Regions from separate parts of the Streptomyces sp. DH10 genome, predicted to be linked through region 2. Evidence: riboswitches for the same ligand, from Rfam matches in the RefSeq annotation. Region 2 holds a riboswitch; the other holds the start of a gene.
The links. A riboswitch is a leader RNA that binds a small molecule or an ion and turns the genes downstream of it on or off. The one in region 2 is predicted to bind S-adenosylmethionine.
Positions count from the first base shown of each region.

Region 1: linked by a shared signal. The riboswitch ahead of thrC (threonine synthase) and the one ahead of QC385_RS16935 (aminotransferase class V-fold PLP-dependent enzyme) in region 2 are both predicted to bind S-adenosylmethionine.

Region 1 covers NZ_JARVKU010000002.1:159,402-169,123, forward strand. Annotated here, with positions in the region: gene QC385_RS04345 (alpha,alpha-trehalose-phosphate synthase (UDP-forming)) at 1-420, opposite strand, end outside; gene QC385_RS04350 (glucosyl-3-phosphoglycerate synthase) at 494-1,438, opposite strand; SAM riboswitch class I at 1,594-1,748, shown strand; gene thrC (threonine synthase) at 1,764-3,050, shown strand; gene QC385_RS04360 (ubiquitin-like small modifier protein 1) at 3,162-3,437, shown strand; gene QC385_RS04365 (cold-shock protein) at 3,885-4,088, shown strand; gene groL (chaperonin GroEL) at 5,111-6,733, shown strand; gene QC385_RS04375 (NADH:flavin oxidoreductase) at 6,914-8,041, shown strand; gene QC385_RS04380 (carboxylesterase/lipase family protein) at 8,141-9,697, shown strand; gene QC385_RS04385 (hypothetical protein) at 9,699-9,722, opposite strand, start outside.
Region 2 covers NZ_JARVKU010000007.1:100,284-110,005, forward strand. Annotated here, with positions in the region: gene ctaD (aa3-type cytochrome oxidase subunit I) at 1-134, shown strand, start outside; gene QC385_RS16895 (cytochrome c oxidase subunit 4) at 131-529, shown strand; gene QC385_RS16900 (L,D-transpeptidase) at 659-1,915, shown strand; gene QC385_RS16905 (hypothetical protein) at 2,020-2,421, opposite strand; gene ctaE (aa3-type cytochrome oxidase subunit III) at 2,567-3,187, shown strand; gene qcrC (cytochrome bc1 complex diheme cytochrome c subunit) at 3,265-4,077, shown strand; gene qcrA (cytochrome bc1 complex Rieske iron-sulfur subunit) at 4,074-5,153, shown strand; gene qcrB (cytochrome bc1 complex cytochrome b subunit) at 5,150-6,772, shown strand; gene trpD (anthranilate phosphoribosyltransferase) at 6,910-7,974, shown strand; SAM riboswitch class IV at 8,041-8,157, shown strand; gene QC385_RS16935 (aminotransferase class V-fold PLP-dependent enzyme) at 8,288-9,670, shown strand; gene QC385_RS16940 (glycerate kinase family protein) at 9,625-9,722, opposite strand, start outside.

The sequences.
Region 1 (9,722 bases), on a different contig from region 2:
CGCCGCCTCCTCGGCCAGCGCCTCGGCGAACGCGCGGTTGTACGTCTCGTACGACGTCCACTGGCGCCGGAACTCCGCGTCGAAGACCGGCTCCAGCGGCGTCTGGTAGAGCATGTGGTGGACGAACCACAGCACCGAGTTCGCGATGCCGTTGTACGCGTCCGCGTGTACGTCGGCCGGGATGTCCAGCATCCGTACGCCGTCCTCGCCGACGCCCCGCCGGACCGCCTCGCGGTCGCCGTCGGACAGCGCCGAGCAGACCCACAGGGCGTCCGCGTCCGAGCCGATCGCGGACAGCCCCGAGACCAGCCCGCCGCCGCCCCGCTTGGCGTCCAGCGAACCGTCCTCGCCCACCGAGTAGGAGACCGGGCCACGGTTGGAGGCCACCAGCACCTGTGCAGCACCGTACGTTGAAGCCATAGCCCTCAACCTAGCCCGGCCCGGAAACGCTCAAACGTACGGACCTGACCCACCCGGCCGAAAACGGCCCCGGTCAGGCCGCCCTCCGCGCCTGGTACTCGGCGATCTCCGCCATCGGCGGACGCTCCTCGGTGTCCACGGAGTAGGTGCGCGGCTCGAAGCCGTCGCCGCCCCGCTCGAACTGCGTCAGGGACGGCCGGATCAGATGCCCGCGGGCCAGCCGCAGCTGGGCCGTGCGGTAGATCGCGGCGGCCATCCGGCCCAGCGCCTGCCCGTCCTGGTGCCGGTGCTTGCGCACGCCGATGTCCACCTGGGCGAGGGCGTCCAGGCCCACCAGGTGCAGGGCGTCGACCAGCATCCCCAGCTCGACGCCGTACCCGACGGGGAAGGGCAGCTGCTCCAGCAGCGAGCGGCGGGCCGCGTACTCGCCGCCGAGCGGCTGCACGAAGCCGGCCAGCTGCGGCCAGTGCATGTTGAGCAGCGGGCGGGCCATCAGCTCCGTGACCCGGCCGCCCTGCCCGGCAGCGCCGCCGAGCGGACGGTCGTACATGCCCTTCACCAGGTCGATGTCCGGGTCGGTGAGCAGCGGGCCCACGATTCCCGAAACGAAGTCGGACGAGAAGTCCCTCAGATCCGCGTCGATGAAGCAGACGATGTCCCCGCTGGTGACCAGGAGGGACCGCCACAGCACCTCGCCCTTGCCGGGCACGGGCGGGACGCGCGGGAGGATCTCGTCGCGGTGCACCACCGTCGCGCCCGCGGCGGCGGCCACCTCCGACGTACGGTCGGTCGACCCCGAGTCGACGACGACCAGTTCGTCGACGAGCGGCACCTGCCGCATCAGGTCGTGGCGGATGACGGCGGCGATGTCGCCGACCGTCTCCTCCTCGTTCAGCGCGGGCAGCACGACACTGACGGTCCGGCCCGTGCGTTGCTTGGCGGCGAGGATCTGGTGGAGCGGGCGATCGGTCGCGGACCAGGAACGGGTGCTCAGCCAGCGCTCGACTTCTTCCAGCACCGTGGCGGCTCCTCTGCGTACTCTCGGCGGGACGGACTGTGAGCCATCTCGCGGTTCGGACGACTATCTCAACTGTCCTGGTCGTCGGTTACAGTCTTGAACAACGCGGATGACCATCGCATGTCCGGGGTCAGCCGTTGTTTACAACCGAATACAGCTCATCCAGAGGGGCAGAGGGATACGGCCCGATGAAGCCCCGGCAACCCTCCAGCCGATACTCGTAGGTCACTGTCGACCGCTCCGCGAGGTCCCGGCTCGGGAAGGTGCCAAATCCGTCTCACGGCGAGATGCGTCGTGAGGAAGATGAGGAAGGGCCTCGCCTCACATGGCTGTGCAGACTGTTGCAAGCACCACTGACTCCACCGTAGACCTCGGTCCCGCCGCGGCGCTGAGCTGCCGCGAGTGCGGTCACCGCGTACCCCTCGGCCCGGTCTTCGCGTGCGAGGAGTGTTTCGGCCCGCTGGAGATCGCCTACGACTTCTCGGCCTACGACACCGAGGAGCTCCGCAAGCGGATCGAAGCGGGCCCCGCGAACATCTGGCGCTACGCCCCGCTGCTGCCGGTCCCGGCCGACGTGGCGACCAAGCCGAACATCAACCCGGGCTGGACCCAGCTCGTCAAGGCCGACAACCTCGCGCGCGAGCTGGGTGTCGACGCCGGCAAGCTCTTCATCAAGGACGACTCCGGCAACCCGACGCACTCCTTCAAGGACCGGGTCGTCGCCCAGGCCCTGGAGGCCGCCCGCGCCTTCGGCTTCACCACGCTGTCCTGCTCCTCCACCGGCAACCTCGCCGGCGCCGTGGGTGCCGCGGCGGCCCGCGCCGGCTTCCGCTCCTGCGTGTTCATCCCGCACGACCTGGAGCAGGGCAAGGTCGTCATGGCCGCGGTCTACGGCGGCGAGCTCGTCGGCATCCAGGGCAACTACGACGACGTGAACCGCTTCTGTTCCGAGCTGATCGGCGACCCGGCGGGCGAGGGCTGGGGCTTCGTCAACGTCAACCTGCGGCCGTACTACGCCGAGGGCTCCAAGACCCTGGCGTACGAGATCTGCGAGCAGCTCGGCTGGCAGCTGCCCGACCAGATCGTCGTGCCGATCGCCTCCGGCTCGCAGCTCACGAAGATCGACAAGGGCCTTCAGGAGCTGATCAAGCTCGGACTGGTCGAGGACAAGCCGTACAAGATCTTCGGCGCGCAGGCCGAGGGCTGCTCGCCGGTGTCGACGGCCTACAAGGCCGGCCACGACGTCGTGCGCCCGCAGAAGCCCGACACGATCGCCAAGTCGCTGGCGATCGGCAACCCGGCGGACGGGCCGTACGTGCTCGACATCGCGCGCCGCACGGGCGGTGCGGTGGAGGACGTGAACGACGAGCAGGTCGTCGACGCGATCAAGATCCTCGCCCGGACCGAGGGCATCTTCGCGGAGACCGCCGGTGGTGTGACCGTGGGCGTGGCGAAGAAGCTGGTCGAGAACGGGGTGCTCGACCCGTCGTTGACGACCGTGGTGCTGAACACGGGGGACGGTCTGAAGACGCTGGATGCGGTGGCCGGCACCGGGCTCACCGCGACCATTCGGCCGAGCCTGGAGTCGTTCCGGGAAGCCGGTCTCGTCTGACCGTCGTTCGCTGCGGGCCAGTGGGGGCCGGTCGCGCCCACGCGGCGGAGCCGCACATTCAACCCAGCCCCGCGCCCCTGAGGCCTGATTCCCACCGGAGGTTTTGAAGTCATGAGCGTCACCGTTCGCATCCCCACCATCCTGCGTACCTACACCGGCGGCCAGGCCGAGGTCGCCGCCGAGGGCGCGACCCTCGGCGAGGTCATCGCCGATCTGGAGAAGAACCACACCGGGATCGCCGCCCGGGTGCTGGACGACCAGGGCAAGCTGCGCCGGTTCGTCAACGTGTACGTCAACGACGACGACGTGCGGTTCGAGCAGGGGCTGGAGACGGCGACGCCGGACGGTGCCGGGGTGTCGATCATCCCCGCCGTCGCCGGTGGCTGAACCGGTCGACCGGCTTGATTATTACCTTCGGTAACGGCGGTTACTGAGAGCTCATCGAATTGCCCCCTCCGTAAGAGAAGCGGAGGGGGCAATTCTGTGTGATTGAGCGCGGTACAGTTGGGGAACGCAGCGCCGATCTCCTGATCGGGAGCCCTTAATTCCTGCCGCGCGCCCGACAAGATGTAGCCAAAGTGTGTGCGTCTTTCGCGGCTTTTGTTCCTTTTGTGTGGCCCGACTTGCCCTGAAGTCGGGCGAATTCTCCCCACATTCCGGATCCTGCGCGTCCAGAATTCTCGTCCGATTGACCTGTTGCAGACGGCAGTTGGACAGATACATTCAGCCGCGGTCGACGCGTTCCGGCGCACGCCCCCAACCGTGGGGGGTGAGGTCTGACCCGGGTCCGCGAAGTGTGGATCTGTGCAAGGGCCAGTAATAGGGGAGTTAGGCATGGCTCAGGGCACCGTCAAGTGGTTCAACGCGGAGAAGGGGTACGGCTTCATCGCGGTCGACGGTGGTGCGGATGTTTTCGTCCACTACAGCGCGATTCAGATGGACGGCTACCGCACCCTGGAAGAGGGCCAGCGGGTCGAGTTCGAGATCTCGCAGGGCCAGAAGGGACCGCAGGCCGACATGGTTCGCGTCTCTGCCTGAACGCGCACCACGACCAAGCGCAAGCGACCGGTCTTCTCTGAAGGGCCCGCACCCCACGGGGTGCGGGCCCTTCGGCCTGTTCGGGGCCGGCAGTCCGGGGTGGCGGGGTGGCGGGTGCACCGGGCGACTGCTCGCCGAGGTCCGCCGTGCCCGAGGTGTTTCGGAGTCCGTCCTGGTGCGGGGGTGCCGTGGTCCGGCGGGCTCCAGAATGGCATGCTCTCCGGACCGGTTCGGGGTCGGCGGCGGGGTGCCGGGCGGCCGCTCGCCGAGGTCCGCCGCTCGCCGAGCTCTGCCGCGCCCGAGGTCCGTAGCTCGTCGAGGTCCGCCGCGCCGAGGACCGCTGCGCGAGGTCTGCCGGGCCGAGGACCGCTGCGCGAAGTCCGCCGCGCCCGAGGTCCGCCGTGTCCGAGGTGTTTCGGAGTCCGTCCTGGGGCCGTGGTCCGGCGGGCTCCAGAACGGCATGCTCTCGGGGCCGGTTCGGGGGTCGGCGGCGGGGTGCCGGGCGCGCCGGGTGGCCGCTCTCCGAGGTTCGCCGCGCCGAGGACCGCTGCGCGAGGTCTGCCGCGCCGAGGACCGCTGCGCGAAGTCCGCCGCGCCCGAGGTCCGCCGTGCAGACGTGCTTCGGAGTCCGTCGTGGGGCGGGCGTGCGGTTCGCGCCCCGGGTCGGCTCGCTTCCGGACCCGCTCGCGCCTGCCTCGGCCGCGCCGCGGCAGTGGGCCCGGGTCTTTCTCGGCTCGCCCGATCCGCCGTCGTGCCACCCCCGCGGCCTGCGGATCGGGCCCGGTGTCCCCCTGTTCGCCGGGGGCTGAGCGGGTCGCCGTATCCCGAGAGCCGCTTGCACTCGCCATGCCCGAGTGCTAATCATTGCGTTAGCACTCTGAAGGTGAGAGTGACAACGTAAGGACCGGGTCGGTGAGGCCCGCAGGCCAGGTGGGAAGGAACCACGGGGTCAGCGAGCCGTCCGTCGCGGGCGCGGGCGCGGTCCGAAGTAATCACCCCCAGTCCTGGAGGGACCACTTCACATGGCCAAGATCATCGCGTTCGACGAGGAGGCGCGGCGCGGCCTCGAGCGCGGCATGAACCAGCTCGCGGACGCCGTCAAGGTGACCCTCGGCCCCAAGGGCCGCAACGTCGTCCTCGAGAAGAAGTGGGGCGCCCCCACGATCACCAACGACGGTGTCTCCATCGCCAAGGAGATCGAGCTCGAGGACCCGTACGAGAAGATCGGCGCCGAGCTGGTCAAGGAAGTCGCCAAGAAGACGGACGACGTCGCCGGTGACGGTACGACCACCGCGACCGTTCTCGCCCAGGCCCTGGTCAAGGAAGGCCTGCGCAACGTAGCCGCCGGCGCCAACCCGATGGCCCTCAAGCGCGGTATCGAGAAGGCCGTCGAGGCCGTCTCCGCCGCCCTGCTGGAGCAGGCGAAGGACGTCGAGACCAAGGAGCAGATCGCCTCCACGGCCTCCATCTCCGCCGCCGACACCCAGATCGGCGAGCTCATCGCCGAGGCCATGGACAAGGTCGGCAAGGAAGGCGTCATCACCGTCGAGGAGTCCCAGACCTTCGGTCTGGAGCTGGAGCTCACCGAGGGTATGCGCTTCGACAAGGGCTACATCTCGGCGTACTTCGCGACCGACATGGAGCGTATGGAGGCCGTCCTCGACGACCCGTACATCCTGATCGCGAACTCGAAGATCTCCAACGTCAAGGACCTGCTCCCGCTCCTGGAGAAGGTCATGCAGTCGGGCAAGCCGCTGCTGATCATCGCCGAGGACGTCGAGGGCGAGGCCCTGTCGACCCTGGTCGTCAACAAGATCCGCGGCACCTTCAAGTCCGTCGCCGTCAAGGCCCCGGGCTTCGGTGACCGTCGCAAGGCGATGCTCCAGGACATCGGCATTCTCACCGGCGGCGAGGTGATCTCCGAGGAGGTCGGCCTCAAGCTGGAGAACGCCACGATCGACCTCCTGGGCAAGGCCCGCAAGGTCGTCATCACCAAGGACGAGACCACCATCGTCGACGGTGCCGGCTCCGCCGACCAGGTCCAGGGCCGGGTCAACCAGATCCGCGCCGAGATCGAGAACAGCGACTCGGACTACGACCGCGAGAAGCTCCAGGAGCGCCTGGCGAAGCTGGCCGGCGGCGTGGCCGTCATCAAGGCCGGTGCCGCCACCGAGGTGGAGCTCAAGGAGCGCAAGCACCGCATCGAGGACGCCGTGCGCAACGCCAAGGCGGCCGTCGAGGAGGGCATCGTCGCCGGTGGTGGCGTGGCCCTGCTCCAGGCCTCCCAGGTGTTCGAGAAGCTGGAGCTCGAGGGTGACGAGGCGACCGGCGCCAACGCCGTGAAGCTCGCCCTGGAGGCCCCGCTGAAGCAGATCGCCGTCAACGGTGGTCTCGAGGGCGGCGTCGTCGTGGAGAAGGTCCGCAACCTCCAGGTCGGCCACGGCCTGAACGCCGCGACCGGTGAGTACGTCGACATGATCGCCGAGGGCATCATCGACCCGGCGAAGGTGACCCGTTCCGCTCTGCAGAACGCCGCCTCCATCGCCGCGCTGTTCCTCACCACCGAGGCCGTCATCGCCGACAAGCCGGAGAAGAACGCCGCGCCCGCCGGCGGCGGCATGCCGGGCGGTGACATGGACTTCTGATCGACCCGGTCGATCAACGTCCTTGCCGAGGGCGGCACTTCCTGTTCCGACAGGGGGTGCCGCCCTCGGGCGTGTCCTGGATCACAGTGCGAACGGGATGGGGTGGGCGGGTCCGGGTGGTTGGACAGTACGTCCTATGCGTATGCACATACTGTCCGGTATCCGAAGAGGAGCCCCCACGTGACCGTCGACGCCTCCGCCGCCTCCCGCGCCGCCGAAATCCTGTCCCGGCCCGTATCGCTGGGCGGCCTGACCGTCCCGAACCGGATCGCGATGGCGCCGATGACCCGCATGTTCTCCCCGGGCGGCGTCCCCGGCGACGACGTCGTCTCGTACTACTCCCGCCGCGCCGCCGCCGGCGTCGGCCTGATCGTCACCGAGGGCACCTACGTCGGCCACGAGTCGGCCGGGCAGAGCGACCGCGTGCCGCGGTTCCACGGTGAGGAGCAGCTCGCGGGCTGGGCGAAGGTCGCCGAGGCGGTGCACGCCGCGGGCGGCACGATCGTGCCGCAGCTGTGGCACATCGGCATGGTCCGCAACCAGGGCGAGCCCCCGGTCGCGGACGCCCCGGCCGTCGGCCCCTCCGGCCTGCGCATCGGCGCCGACGAGCCCACCGGCAAGGCCATGACCCAGGCCGACGTCGACGCCGTCATCGGCGCGTTCGCCGAGGCCGCTGCCGCCGCCGAGCGCATCGGCTTCGACGGCGTGGAGATCCACGGCGCCCACGGCTACCTGCTCGACCAGTTCTTCTGGGAGGGCACCAACCGCCGCTCCGACGCCTACGGCGGCGACCCGGTCGCCCGCGCCCGGTTCTCGGCGGAGATCGTCGCGGCCGTCCGCGAGACCGTCTCCGCCGACTTCCCCGTCATCTTCCGCTACTCGCAGTGGAAGCAGGACGCCTACGACGCCCGCCTCGCCGAGACGCCCGAGGAGCTGGAGGCCATCCTGACTCCGCTCGCCGCGGCCGGTGTCGACGCCTTCCACGCCTCCACCCGCCGTTACTGGGTGCCCGAGTTCGACGACTCCGACCTCAACCTGGCCGGCTGGACCAAGAAGCTCACCGGCAAGCCCGCCATCACCGTCGGCTCGGTCGGCCTGAACGGCGACTTCCTCAAGGCCTTCCAGGGCGAGGGCGCCGAGATCGGCGACCTCGACAACCTCCTGGACCGCTTCGAGCGCGACGAGTTCGACATGGTCGCCGTCGGCCGCGCCCTGCTCCAGGACCCGCAGTGGGCGCGGAAGGTCCTGTCCGGCCGCTTCGAGGAGCTGGCGCCCTACGACCCGGCGGCGCTGAAGACGCTCAGCTGATCCCACGGGATCCGCATCCGGGGTGCCCTGGATTCGCTTGCGTCAGTCAAGGACACTGGCCGAGCGCCTGTTCACCGGCACCCCTGAGGAGACCCAGAGATGACGACGACCGAGTCCCACCCCCCGACCGGCGCCCCGGCAGAGCAGCCCGAACCGGTGGTGCGCACCGCCGCCGGCGCCGTACGCGGCCGCAGGGAGGAGGGACTCGCCGTCTTCCGTGGCATCCCCTTCGCCGCACCCCCCGTGGGCGAGGCCCGTTTCATGGCACCGCGCCCCGCCCACGCCTGGGACGGCATACGGGACGCGTACGCCTTCGGCCCGCCGCCGCCGCAGGACCTCGGCAACCTCGGCGGCCCGGGCCTGCTCGACGTGCCCGAGGGCGACGAGTGGCTCACGGTCAACGTCTGGACCCCCGAACCCGACCCGGGCGCCCGCCGCCCGGTGATGGTCTGGATCTACGGCGGCGCCTACAAGCTCGGCCACTCCGGCAGCCCCGGCTACGACGCCCGGCGCATCGCGGCCGACGGTGATCTCGTGGTCGTGTCCCTCAACTACCGCGTCGGCATGGAGGGCTTCGCCCACATCGAGGGGGCGCCCGCCAACCGCGGCCTGCTCGACCAGGTGGCCGCGCTGGAGTGGGTACGGGACAACATCGAGGCGTTCGGCGGCGACCCCGGCCAGGTCACGGTCTTCGGCGAGTCGGCGGGCGCGGGTTCGATCGCCTCGCTGCTGGCCATGCCGAGGGCGGCGGGCCTGTTCCGGCGGGTGATCGCGCAGAGCGTGCCGGGGACGTTCTTCTCGGACGCCCTGGCCCGTGACATCGGTGCCGCTCTCGCCGCCGAGATGGGGCTGCGCCCCACGGTCGCCGACCTGGCGGCCATCGCCCCGCGCGAACTGACGTCGGCGGGTGAGTCGCTGAGCGGCAAGATGCTCCAGTACGTCGACCGCTGGGGCCAGGCGGCGCCGACGGTGACGCCCTTCTCGCCCGTTGTCGACGGCGAGGTCCTGCCGGTCTCGCCCTGGCAGGCGCTGGCGGCCGGTGCGGCGAAGGACGTGGACCTGCTCGTCGGCCACAACCGCGACGAGTACCGCCTCTTCGTCGCCATGGCGGGCCGACTCGGCCAGATCTCCGAGGAGAGGGCGACAGCGGCCCTTCGCCTCTTCGCCCCCGGCCCCGACGGCGAACAGGCCTACCGCGCGGCTTTCCCCGACGCCACCCCCGGCGAACTCTACGAACGCGTCCAGACGGACTGGCTGTTCAACATGCCCTCCCTGCACCTGGCCGAGGCGCAGCGCGCGGGCGGCGGCCGCGCACACGTCTACGAACTGACCTGGCCGGCCCCGGGCAACGGCGGCGCGCTGGGCGCCTGCCACGGCCTGGACATCCCCCTGCTCTTCGGCACGTTCGGGGCGGACCTGGGACTTCTGCTGTTCGCGGGCACGGAGCCGTCCGCCGAGGCCGAGGCGCTGTCGTCCCGTTTCCGTCAGTCCTGGACGGCGTTCGCGAGGACGGGGGACCCGGGCTGGCCGGCGTACGAAGACGCGGAGCGGCTGGTGCAGGTGCTGGACGCGGAGCCGGCGGTGCGGGTGTACCCGGAGGACAGGTCGCGGCGCCTGTGGGAGGGCCATGACTTCTCCGCCCTGCCCCTGCTGTGAGTCACAGGTTGCCCATCGGCTCGAT
Region 2 (9,722 bases):
TCACCATGCCGCGGATCCGCAGTGAATCCCCGGCGTTCGACCTGCACCACCCGGAGATCGCCGCCCTCGACCAGCTCGAGAACGTCGGTCACGGCGAGAAGGCCATCGCTGGTGGCAAGGAGGCCGGCAAGTGAAGATCCAGGGCAAGATGTTCATGTGGCTGAGCGTCTTCGTCCTCGCCATGGCGGTCGTCTATGGCGTGTGGTCGAAGGAGCCGGCCGGTACCACGGCCCTCTTCCTGGCCTTCGGCCTGTGCATCATGATCGGCTTCTACCTCGGCTTCACGGCCAAGCGGGTCGACGTCGGTGCGCAGGACAACAAGGAGGCGGACGTCGCGGACGACGCCGGCGAGGTCGGGTTCTTCAGCCCGCACAGCTGGCAGCCGCTCTCGCTGGCCATCGGTGGCGCTCTCGCCTTCCTGGCCATCGCGATCGGCTGGTGGCTGATGTACTTCTCGCTGCCGATCATCCTGATCGGCGTGTGGGGCTGGGTCTTCGAGTACTACCGCGGTGAGAACCGCACCCAGTAGCACGAGCCGAGCGCTCAGGGGCCCGGACACTCCGCAAGGAGCGTCCGGGCCCTGCTTTTGCCGCAATACGTGTCACTCGTACGAGTCACCCGGCGTGCCGCAGTTGACGCGGCTTCCTAGCGTGAGGCCATGAGCCACACAGCGATCTCCCGCCCCCGCACCGTCGTCAGCTGCACGCTGCTGGTGATAGCCCTCTGCGCGGGCGTCACCGCCTGCGGCTCGGACGGCAACCCGCTCTCCCATCGCCCCTACGACGCGGCGGACCAGATATCCTTCAACGCCCCCTCCGAGGGCCGCAAGAAGGCCGACCCGGACAAGCCCCTGGAAGTGGTCGCCGAGGACTCCGACGGGCGCATCACGGACGTCACGGCCTACGACGCCGCCGGACGCTACGTGGCCGGCGAACTCGCCGCCGACGGCGGCCGCTGGCACAGCACCTCCCCGCTCGCCGCCAACGCCAGCTACACGGTCCGCGTGAGCACCGAGGACGAGGACGGGGCGCCAGGCCGCAAGGTCCTCACCTTCGACACCGGCAGGACCACCTCCAAGAAGCGCCTGGACGTCACCTTCGGCCCCAAGGCCGGTACCTACGGCGTCGGCCAGCCGATCACGGCCGAGCTGAGCCAGCCCGTCAAGGACAGATCCCAGCGGGCCGTCGTCGAACGGGCCCTCAAGGTCTCCTCCATGCCCGCCACGGACGGCGCCTGGCACTGGGTGGACGACAAGAAGCTCCACTACCGCCCGAAGGACTACTGGCCCGCACAGGCCACCGTCCAGGTCCGCAGCAACCTGGAGGGCATCAAGATCGACGACCGGATGCGGGGCGGCAAGGCCAAGCCGCTGACGATCAACACCGCCGACAAGGTCATAGCCGTGACGGACGCCGCGGCACACCAGATGACCGTCTACAAGAACGACGAGATCGTCCGGCAGATCCCGGTCACCACGGGCATGCCCGGCTACGACACACGCAACGGCGTCAAGGTCGTCCTGGCCAAGGAGGGCACCGTCCGGATGACCAGCGCCAGCATCGGCGCCTCGGACTTCTACGACCTGATCGTCCACCACTCCGTGCGGGTCACCAACAGCGGCGAGTACGTCCACGCCGCCCCCTGGTCCGTCGGCTCCCAGGGCTACGCCAACGTCAGCCACGGCTGCACCGGCATGAGCACCGAGAACGCCGCGTGGTTCTACGAGAACATCCGCGAGGGCGACATCGTCAAGGTCATAAACTCCGCCGGCGACACGATGACCCCGTTCGGCAACGGCTTCGGCGACTGGAACCTCGAATGGAAACAGTGGCGCACGGGCAGCGCCCTGACAGCCGGCACCCCGGAGGGCCCGACACCGGCGGACAGGGCGCGCTTGAGGCCGCAGAGCGCGTGACTGCCCCCGGGGCGCGGGGCTGTGTCGATGTGCGGCTCCGCCGCGTGGGCGCGAACAGCCCTCACGCATCCGCAGGTCGCCACACAACCGGCCGTCCCGAGCTCCTAGGCGTTCAAAGCCGCCCTCTCCCGCAACAGCGAGGCCAGGGCCGCAGCGAACTCCACAGGATCCACCGGCAACGTCACCGCCGACTCCGCCCGGCTCCAGGTCGCCAGCCACGCGTCCTGCGGCCGCCCCATGAGCAGCAGCACCGGCGGGCAGTCGAACACCTCGTCCTTGATCTGCCGGCACAGCCCCATGCCCCCCATCGGCACGGCCTCACCGTCCAGCACACAGACGTCGATCCCACCCCGGTCCAGCTCCCTGACCACCGCATCAGGAGTCGCACACTCCACGAACTCCACCAGTGGAACGTCCGGCGCCGGCCGCCGTCCCGTGGCGAGCCGCACCTGCTCGCGGGTGTTGGAGTCGTCGCTGTAGACCAGCACCGTGGCGGTCGGCTGCATTGTTCCTCCGTGACGTCAGCGTCGTAAGGACAGGCCCGTTGGGCCGGATGCTACTCCCTTGAACACCACGTCAACACCGGTACGACCGGCTTAGACACTCCGAACGGCACCCCCCGGAGTGAGGGCGGGATAAGCGACCGACATAATGTCGGTCGTGGCGACAGCAACGACAGTAGAAACCGGGCACGCGCACCCGTCGGTCAATCGGCCGAACCTCACCAGCGTCGGAACGATCATCTGGCTGAGTTCCGAGCTGATGTTCTTCGCGGCCCTCTTCGCGATGTACTTCACCCTGCGATCGGTGACGGGTCCCGATCACTGGAAGGAGATGGCGAGCCATCTCAACTTCCCGTTCTCGGCGGCGAACACCACCATCCTGGTGCTCTCCTCGCTCACCTGCCAGCTCGGCGTCTTCGCCGCCGAGCGCGGTGACGTGAAGAAGCTGCGGATGTGGTTCATCGTCACGTTCGTGATGGGTGCGATCTTCATCGGCGGTCAGGTCCTCGAGTACACCGAGCTGGTCAAGGAGGCGGGCCTGTCCCTCTCCTCCGACCCGTACGGCTCGGTCTTCTACCTGACCACCGGCTTCCACGGCCTGCACGTGACGGGCGGTCTCATCGCCTTCCTGCTGGTCCTGGGCCGGACCTACGCGGCCCGGAGGTTCACCCACGAGCAGGCGACCGCCGCGATCGTCGTGTCCTATTACTGGCACTTCGTCGATGTCGTCTGGATCGGCCTCTTCGCCACGATCTACATGATCAAGTAGCGGGACCGCAGCGCGCGCCCGACGAGGCACGCATCCCAGAAGCACCGACGCAGAAGATCCTGACACCGGGGTAATCCGTGAAAAAGCTCTCCGCACGACGACGCCACCCGTTGGCGGCGGTCGTCGTCCTACTCCTCGCGCTGCTCTTCAGCGGGGGGCTGTACGCCGTGTTCGCACCCACGAGCAAGGCTGAGGCCGACGAAACCGCCCAGTCCCTCACCATCGAGGAGGGCAAGAAGCTCTACTCGGTCGGCTGCGCCAGTTGCCACGGCACCGGCGGTCAGGGCACCTCCGACGGGCCGAGCCTGGTAGGCGTGGGCGCCGCGGCCGTGGACTTCCAGGTGGGCACCGGCCGCATGCCGGCCGCCACCTCCCAGGGCCCGCAGGTCCCCAAGAAGAAGAACATCTACACCCAGGCCGAGATCGACCAGCTCGCGGCCTACATCGCCTCGCTGGGCGCCGGGCCCGCCATCCCGACCGAGGAGCAGTACGGCCCCCAGGGTGCCGACATCGCCAAGGGCGGTGAGCTGTTCCGCACCAACTGCGCGCAGTGCCACAACTTCACCGGCAAGGGCGGTGCGCTGACGCACGGCAAGTACGCACCGGACCTCGAGGGTGTCTCCCCGAAGCACATCTACGAGGCCATGGAGACCGGCCCGCAGAACATGCCGTCCTTCCCCGGGACCACGCTCTCGGAGGAGAACAAGAAGGACATCATCGCGTACCTGGACGCGGTCAACAGCAGCAAGTCCGAGAGCCCCGGCGGTCTCGAGCTCGGCGGCCTCGGGCCGGTCAGCGAGGGTCTGTTCGGCTGGATCTTCGGTCTCGGCGGGCTGATCGCCGTCGCCGTGTGGGTCGCCGCCCGGACCGCAAAGGCCAAGAAGTCATGAGTAGCCAAGACATTCCCGAAGAGAACCTGCCTGCCGAGCAGTCCGAGCAGACCGCAGGACATGACGAGCACGGGCACGGGGCGCTGAGCCCCGCGGACGAGCACCCGTTCGCCGACCCGGGCCTGCCCCCCCACGAGCACCGGATCCAGGACGTCGACGAGCGGGCCGCCAAGCGGTCCGAGCGCTCGGTCGCCCTGATGTTCACGGTGTCGATGCTGGCCACCATCGCCTTCATCGCCGCGTTCGTGGCGATCCCGGTCGACAAGTCGGTCTACATCTTCCCGCTGGGCCACATCAGCGCGCTGAACTTCGCGCTGGGCCTGACGCTCGGCATCGCGCTGTTCTGCATCGGCGCGGGCGCCGTCCACTGGGCCCGCACCCTGATGTCGGACGTGGAGATCGCCGACGAGCGGCACCCGATCGAGGCTGAGCCCGAGGTCCGCGAGAAGGTCTTCGCGGACTTCAAGCAGGGCGCCAAGGAGTCCGCGCTCGGCCGCCGCAAGCTGATCCGCAACACCATGTTCGGCGCGCTCACGCTGGTGCCGCTCTCCGGTGTCGTCCTGCTGCGCGACCTCGGCCCGCTGCCCGAGGACAAGCTGCGTCACACGCTGTGGTCCAAGGGCAAGCTGCTCGTCAACATGAACACGAACGAGCCGCTGCGTCCGTCGGACGTCGCGGTCGGTTCGCTGACCTTCGCCAAGCCCGAGGGCCTGGAGGAGCACGACCACGAGTTCCAGAACGAGATCGCCAAGGCCGCCCTGATGATCGTCCGGATCCAGCCGGAGAACATCAAGGACAAGCGCGAGCTCGAGTGGTCGCACGAGGGCATCGTCGCGTACTCGAAGATCTGCACCCACGTCGGTTGCCCGATCTCCCTGTACGAGCAGCAGACGCACCACGTGCTCTGCCCCTGCCACCAGTCCACCTTCGACCTCTCCGACGGTGCCCGAGTGATCTTCGGCCCCGCTGGTCACGCCCTGCCGCAGCTCCGCATCGGCGTGAACGACGAGGGCTACCTCGAGGCGCTCGGCGACTTCGAAGAGCCCGTCGGCCCTGCTTTCTGGGAGCGCGGATGAGCACTGCACAAGAACGCCGCAAGGCACCCGCCGGAGAGCGGGTCGCCGACTGGGCCGACGGCCGCCTCGGGATCTACTCCCTGGCCAAGGCCAACATGCGCAAGATCTTCCCGGACCACTGGTCCTTCATGCTGGGTGAGATCTGCCTCTACAGCTTCATCATCATCATCCTGACGGGTGTGTACCTGACGCTTTTCTTCCACCCGTCGATGAACGAGGTGGAGTACCACGGCAGTTACGTCCCGCTCCAGGGGCAGCTGATGTCGGAGGCGTTCGCCTCCACCCTGGACATCAGCTTCGACGTGCGCGGCGGTCTGCTCATCCGGCAGATCCACCACTGGGCGGCGATCATCTTCCTCGCCGGCATGTTCGTGCACATGATGCGCGTGTTCTTCACCGGCGCGTTCCGCAAGCCGCGTGAGATCAACTGGCTGTTCGGCTTCCTGCTGTTCGTCCTGGGCATGTTCACCGGTTTCACCGGGTACTCGCTCCCGGACGACCTGCTCTCCGGCACCGGTGTCCGCTTCACCCAGGGCGCGATCCTGTCCGTGCCGATCGTCGGCACGTACATCTCGATGTTCCTGTTCGGCGGGGAGTTCCCGGGGACCGACTTCGTCGCCCGGTTCTACTCGATCCACATCCTGCTGCTGCCGGGCATCATGCTCGGGCTCGTGGTCGGCCACCTGATCCTGGTCTTCTACCACAAGCACACGCAGTTCGCGGGTCCCGGACGCACCAACAAGAACGTCGTCGGCATGCCGCTGCTGCCGGTCTACGCCGCCAAGGCCGGAGGCTTCTTCTTCCTGGTCTTCGGCTTCATCGCGGCCATCGCCGGCATCGCGACCGTCAACCCGATCTGGGTCCTGGGTCCCTACCGTCCCGACCAGGTGTCGACGGGTGCGCAGCCCGACTGGTACATGGGCTTCGCCGAGGGTCTGATCCGGGCGATGCCGGGCTGGGAGATCGACTTCTGGGGTCACACGCTCGTCCTGGGCGTGTTCATCCCGCTGGTCCTCTTCGGCCTGTTCCTCGGGATCATCGCCCTCTACCCGTTCATCGAGTCGTGGGTCACCGGGGACAAGCGCGAGCACCACATCCTGGACCGGCCGCGCAACGCCCCGACGCGTACCGGCTTCGGTGTCGCGTGGATCACCGGCTACATGATCATGCTGATCGGCGGTGGCAACGACATCGTGGCCACCCACTTCCACCTGTCGATCAACGCGGTCACCTGGTTCGTCCGGATCGGGTTCTTCGTCGGACCGGTCATCGCGTTCATCATCACCAAGCGCATCTGCCTCGGCCTCCAGCGCCGGGACAAGGAGAAGGTGCTGCACGGCCGCGAGTCGGGCATCATCAAGCGCCTGCCGCACGGTGAGTTCATCGAGGTGCACGAGCCGCTCAGCCAGGAGCAGATGTACACGCTCACGGCGCACGAGCAGTACCAGCCGGTCGAGATCGGCCCGACGGTCGACGAGAACGGTGTCGAGCGCAAGGTGAAGGGCTCCGAGAAGCTGCGCGCCAAGCTCAGCGAGTCCTACTACGGCGAGGGAGCCCAGATCCCGAAGCCGACCGCCGAGGAGTACCGGGAGATCACGAGCGGCCACGGCCACCACTGATCACTGCTTCGCCACGCCACAGAAGGGCCCCGTCCGGTGTTCGGACGGGGCCCTTCGCGGTGCCCCGGGGCTGGATAGGGTGGACCCCGTTGAGACTCTCGTCCCGTAGTGCGGGACGCCTGACCCTGGAGCGGCTTATGAGCGCTGTGATCCCGGCTGGAGGCGACACCGCGGCGGGCCGCTCCTGGCCCCTGCTGCTGAACGGTCTGCTGGACCGCCGGGACCTGACCGCCGACGACACCGCGTGGGCGATGGACCTGATCATGCGGGGCGAGGCGACGGACGCGCAGATCGCCGGGTTCGTGGTGGCGCTGCGGGCCAAGGGCGAGACCATCGAGGAGATCGCCGGATTCGTCCGGGCGATGTACGAGCACGCCAACGTGATCGAGGTGCCGGGTCCGGCCGTCGACATCGTCGGCACGGGCGGCGACGGGGCGAAGACCGTCAACATCTCCACGATGTCGGCGATCGTCATCGCCGGCACGGGCGCGAAGGTCGTCAAGCACGGCAACCGCGCGGCGTCCTCGGCGTCCGGGGCGTCGGACGTGCTGGAGAAGCTCGGCGTCAATCTGGAGCTGCCGACGCACCGGGTGGCCCAGGTCGCCGAGGACGCCGGGATCACCTTCTGCTTCGCGGCGAAGTTCCACCCGGCGATGCGCCACGCGGGCGCGGCCCGCGGCCAGTTGGGCATCCGGACGATCTTCAACGTCCTCGGTCCGCTGACCAACCCCGCGAAGGTACGCGCCCAGGCCGTCGGTGTCGCGGATCCGCGCATGGCACCGATCGTCGCGGGCGTCTTCGCCGAGCGCGGCCACTCGTCCCTGGTCTTCCGGGGTGACGACGGCCTCGACGAACTGACCACCACCGCCACGTCCCGGGTGTGGGTCGTCCGCGACGGCAAGGTGACCGAGGAGGCCTTCGACCCGCGCGACGTGGGCCTCGAACTCGTCCCCGTGGAGGCGCTGCGCGGCGCGGACGCCTCCTACAACGCGGAGGTCGCCCGCCGTCTGCTGGACGGCGAGACGGGCCCGGTGCGGGACGCGGTCCTGCTGAACTCGGCGGCTGCCCTGGTGGCCCTCGATCCCGGCCAGGGACCGCTGGCCGAGCAGATCCGTACCGGCATGGCCAAGGCGGCGGAATCGATCGACTCCGGGGCCGCCAAGCGGACCCTGGAGCGGTGGGTGGCGGCGAGCAACGCGTAGCGCCGGGTGTCCCGCAATCCGGACGCGGGTTGCGGGACCTCGATCATTCTCGTAGGTTCCTTCTCAGGTCATGAGTGACAGTCATGAGGCCCCGGCCGACTGTCCGGCAACCCTCCGTCCGTGGCGGGGTGCCCCGGGTGAAGACCAGGCCGCAGGCAGCGAGGTCTGTGGCAAGCGCGTGACGAGGAGTCTCTCGTGAACCAGCGAATGCGATAGGGCCGCAGAGCCCCGCCTCCGCACCCCTCTTTCCTTCACCCCCGCTTGAGCCACGTCCTCGCGGGCGGATTTCACCTGACTTCACGGGAGTTCCGTCATGTCCGTCTCCACCCTTGCCGCCGCCCCGTCCGTCTGTGCCCCGCTGCCCGTCCTGGGCCGGGACGTCACCGTTCCGCTCGTCACCGGTGGCGAGGTCACCTACGCCGCGCTCGACTACGCCGCCAGCGCCCCGGCGCTCCAGCGAGTCTGGGACGACGTCGCCGCCTACGCGCCGTACTACGGCAGCGTCCACCGCGGTGCCGGGTACCTGTCCCAGCTGTCGACCGACCTGTTCGAGAACGCCCGCCGTACGGTCGCGGAGTTCCTCGGCTGCCGGGACGGCGACCAGGTGGTCTTCACCCGGTCCACCACCGACTCCCTCAACCTCCTCGCCGCCGCGCTCCCGGCCGGCTGCCAGGTCTTCGTCTTCGAGACCGAGCATCACGCCGCCCTGCTGCCCTGGCGCGACGCCCGCGTCACGTACCTCGACGCCCCGCGCAGCCCCCGCCAGGCCGTCGAGACCTTGGAGCGCGCCCTCGCCGGGAGGACTGTGTCCATTGAAGGGGGCCACGGCCCGGCCCTCGTCTGCGTCACCGGCGCCTCCAACGTCACCGGCGAGCTGTGGCCCGTACGGGAGCTCGCGGCGGCCGCGCACGCCCATGGCGCCCGGATCGTGCTCGACGCCGCCCAACTGGCCCCGCACCACCCCGTGTCCGTCGAGGACCTCGACGTCGACTGGGTCGCCTTCTCCGGGCACAAGCTGTACGCGCCCTTCGGCTCCGGCGTGCTGGCCGGGCGGGCCGACTGGCTGCGCGAGGCCGAGCCTTACCTCGCGGGCGGCGGCGCCAGCCGCAAGGTCACCCGGCGCACCGACGGGGGAGTGGACGTGGAGTGGCACGAAAGCGCCGCCCGTCACGAGGCCGGCTCGCCCAACGTCATCGGCGCCTACGCCGTCGCCTCCGCCTGCAAGGCGCTGACGGAGGCCGGCTTCGACACGCTCGTCGCCCGCGAGCAGTACCTGGTCGCCCAGGTGCGCGAGGGGCTCGCCGACGTCCCCCAGGTGCGGTTCCTGTCCCTCTTCGGGGACGACGCCCCGCGCGTCGGTGTGCTCTCCTTCGTCGTCGAGGGCTGGAACAGCTCGCACTTCGCCGCCGCGCTCTCCGCCGAGTACGGCATCGGCGTCCGGGACGGGCTCTTCTGCGCCCACCCGCTGGTGCGCACGCTGCTCGGCAGCGACCCGCAGACGCAGGGCGAGTGCGGCGCACCGGAGGCGGCTCCCGGCGAGAAGTCCCTCAACGCCATCCGCGTGAGCTTCGGCGCGGGGACGCCGGACGAGCACGTGGAGCGGTTCGTTCGGGCCGTGAAGGAGCTCGTGACGGACGGGGCGCGGTGGAACTACCGCACGGAGGACGGGCGTTGCGTGCCGGACACCTCCGCCTGAACGGTCTCGGGGACCAGGGGCAGCCGGGTGCCGAGGACGATCATCCGCAGGG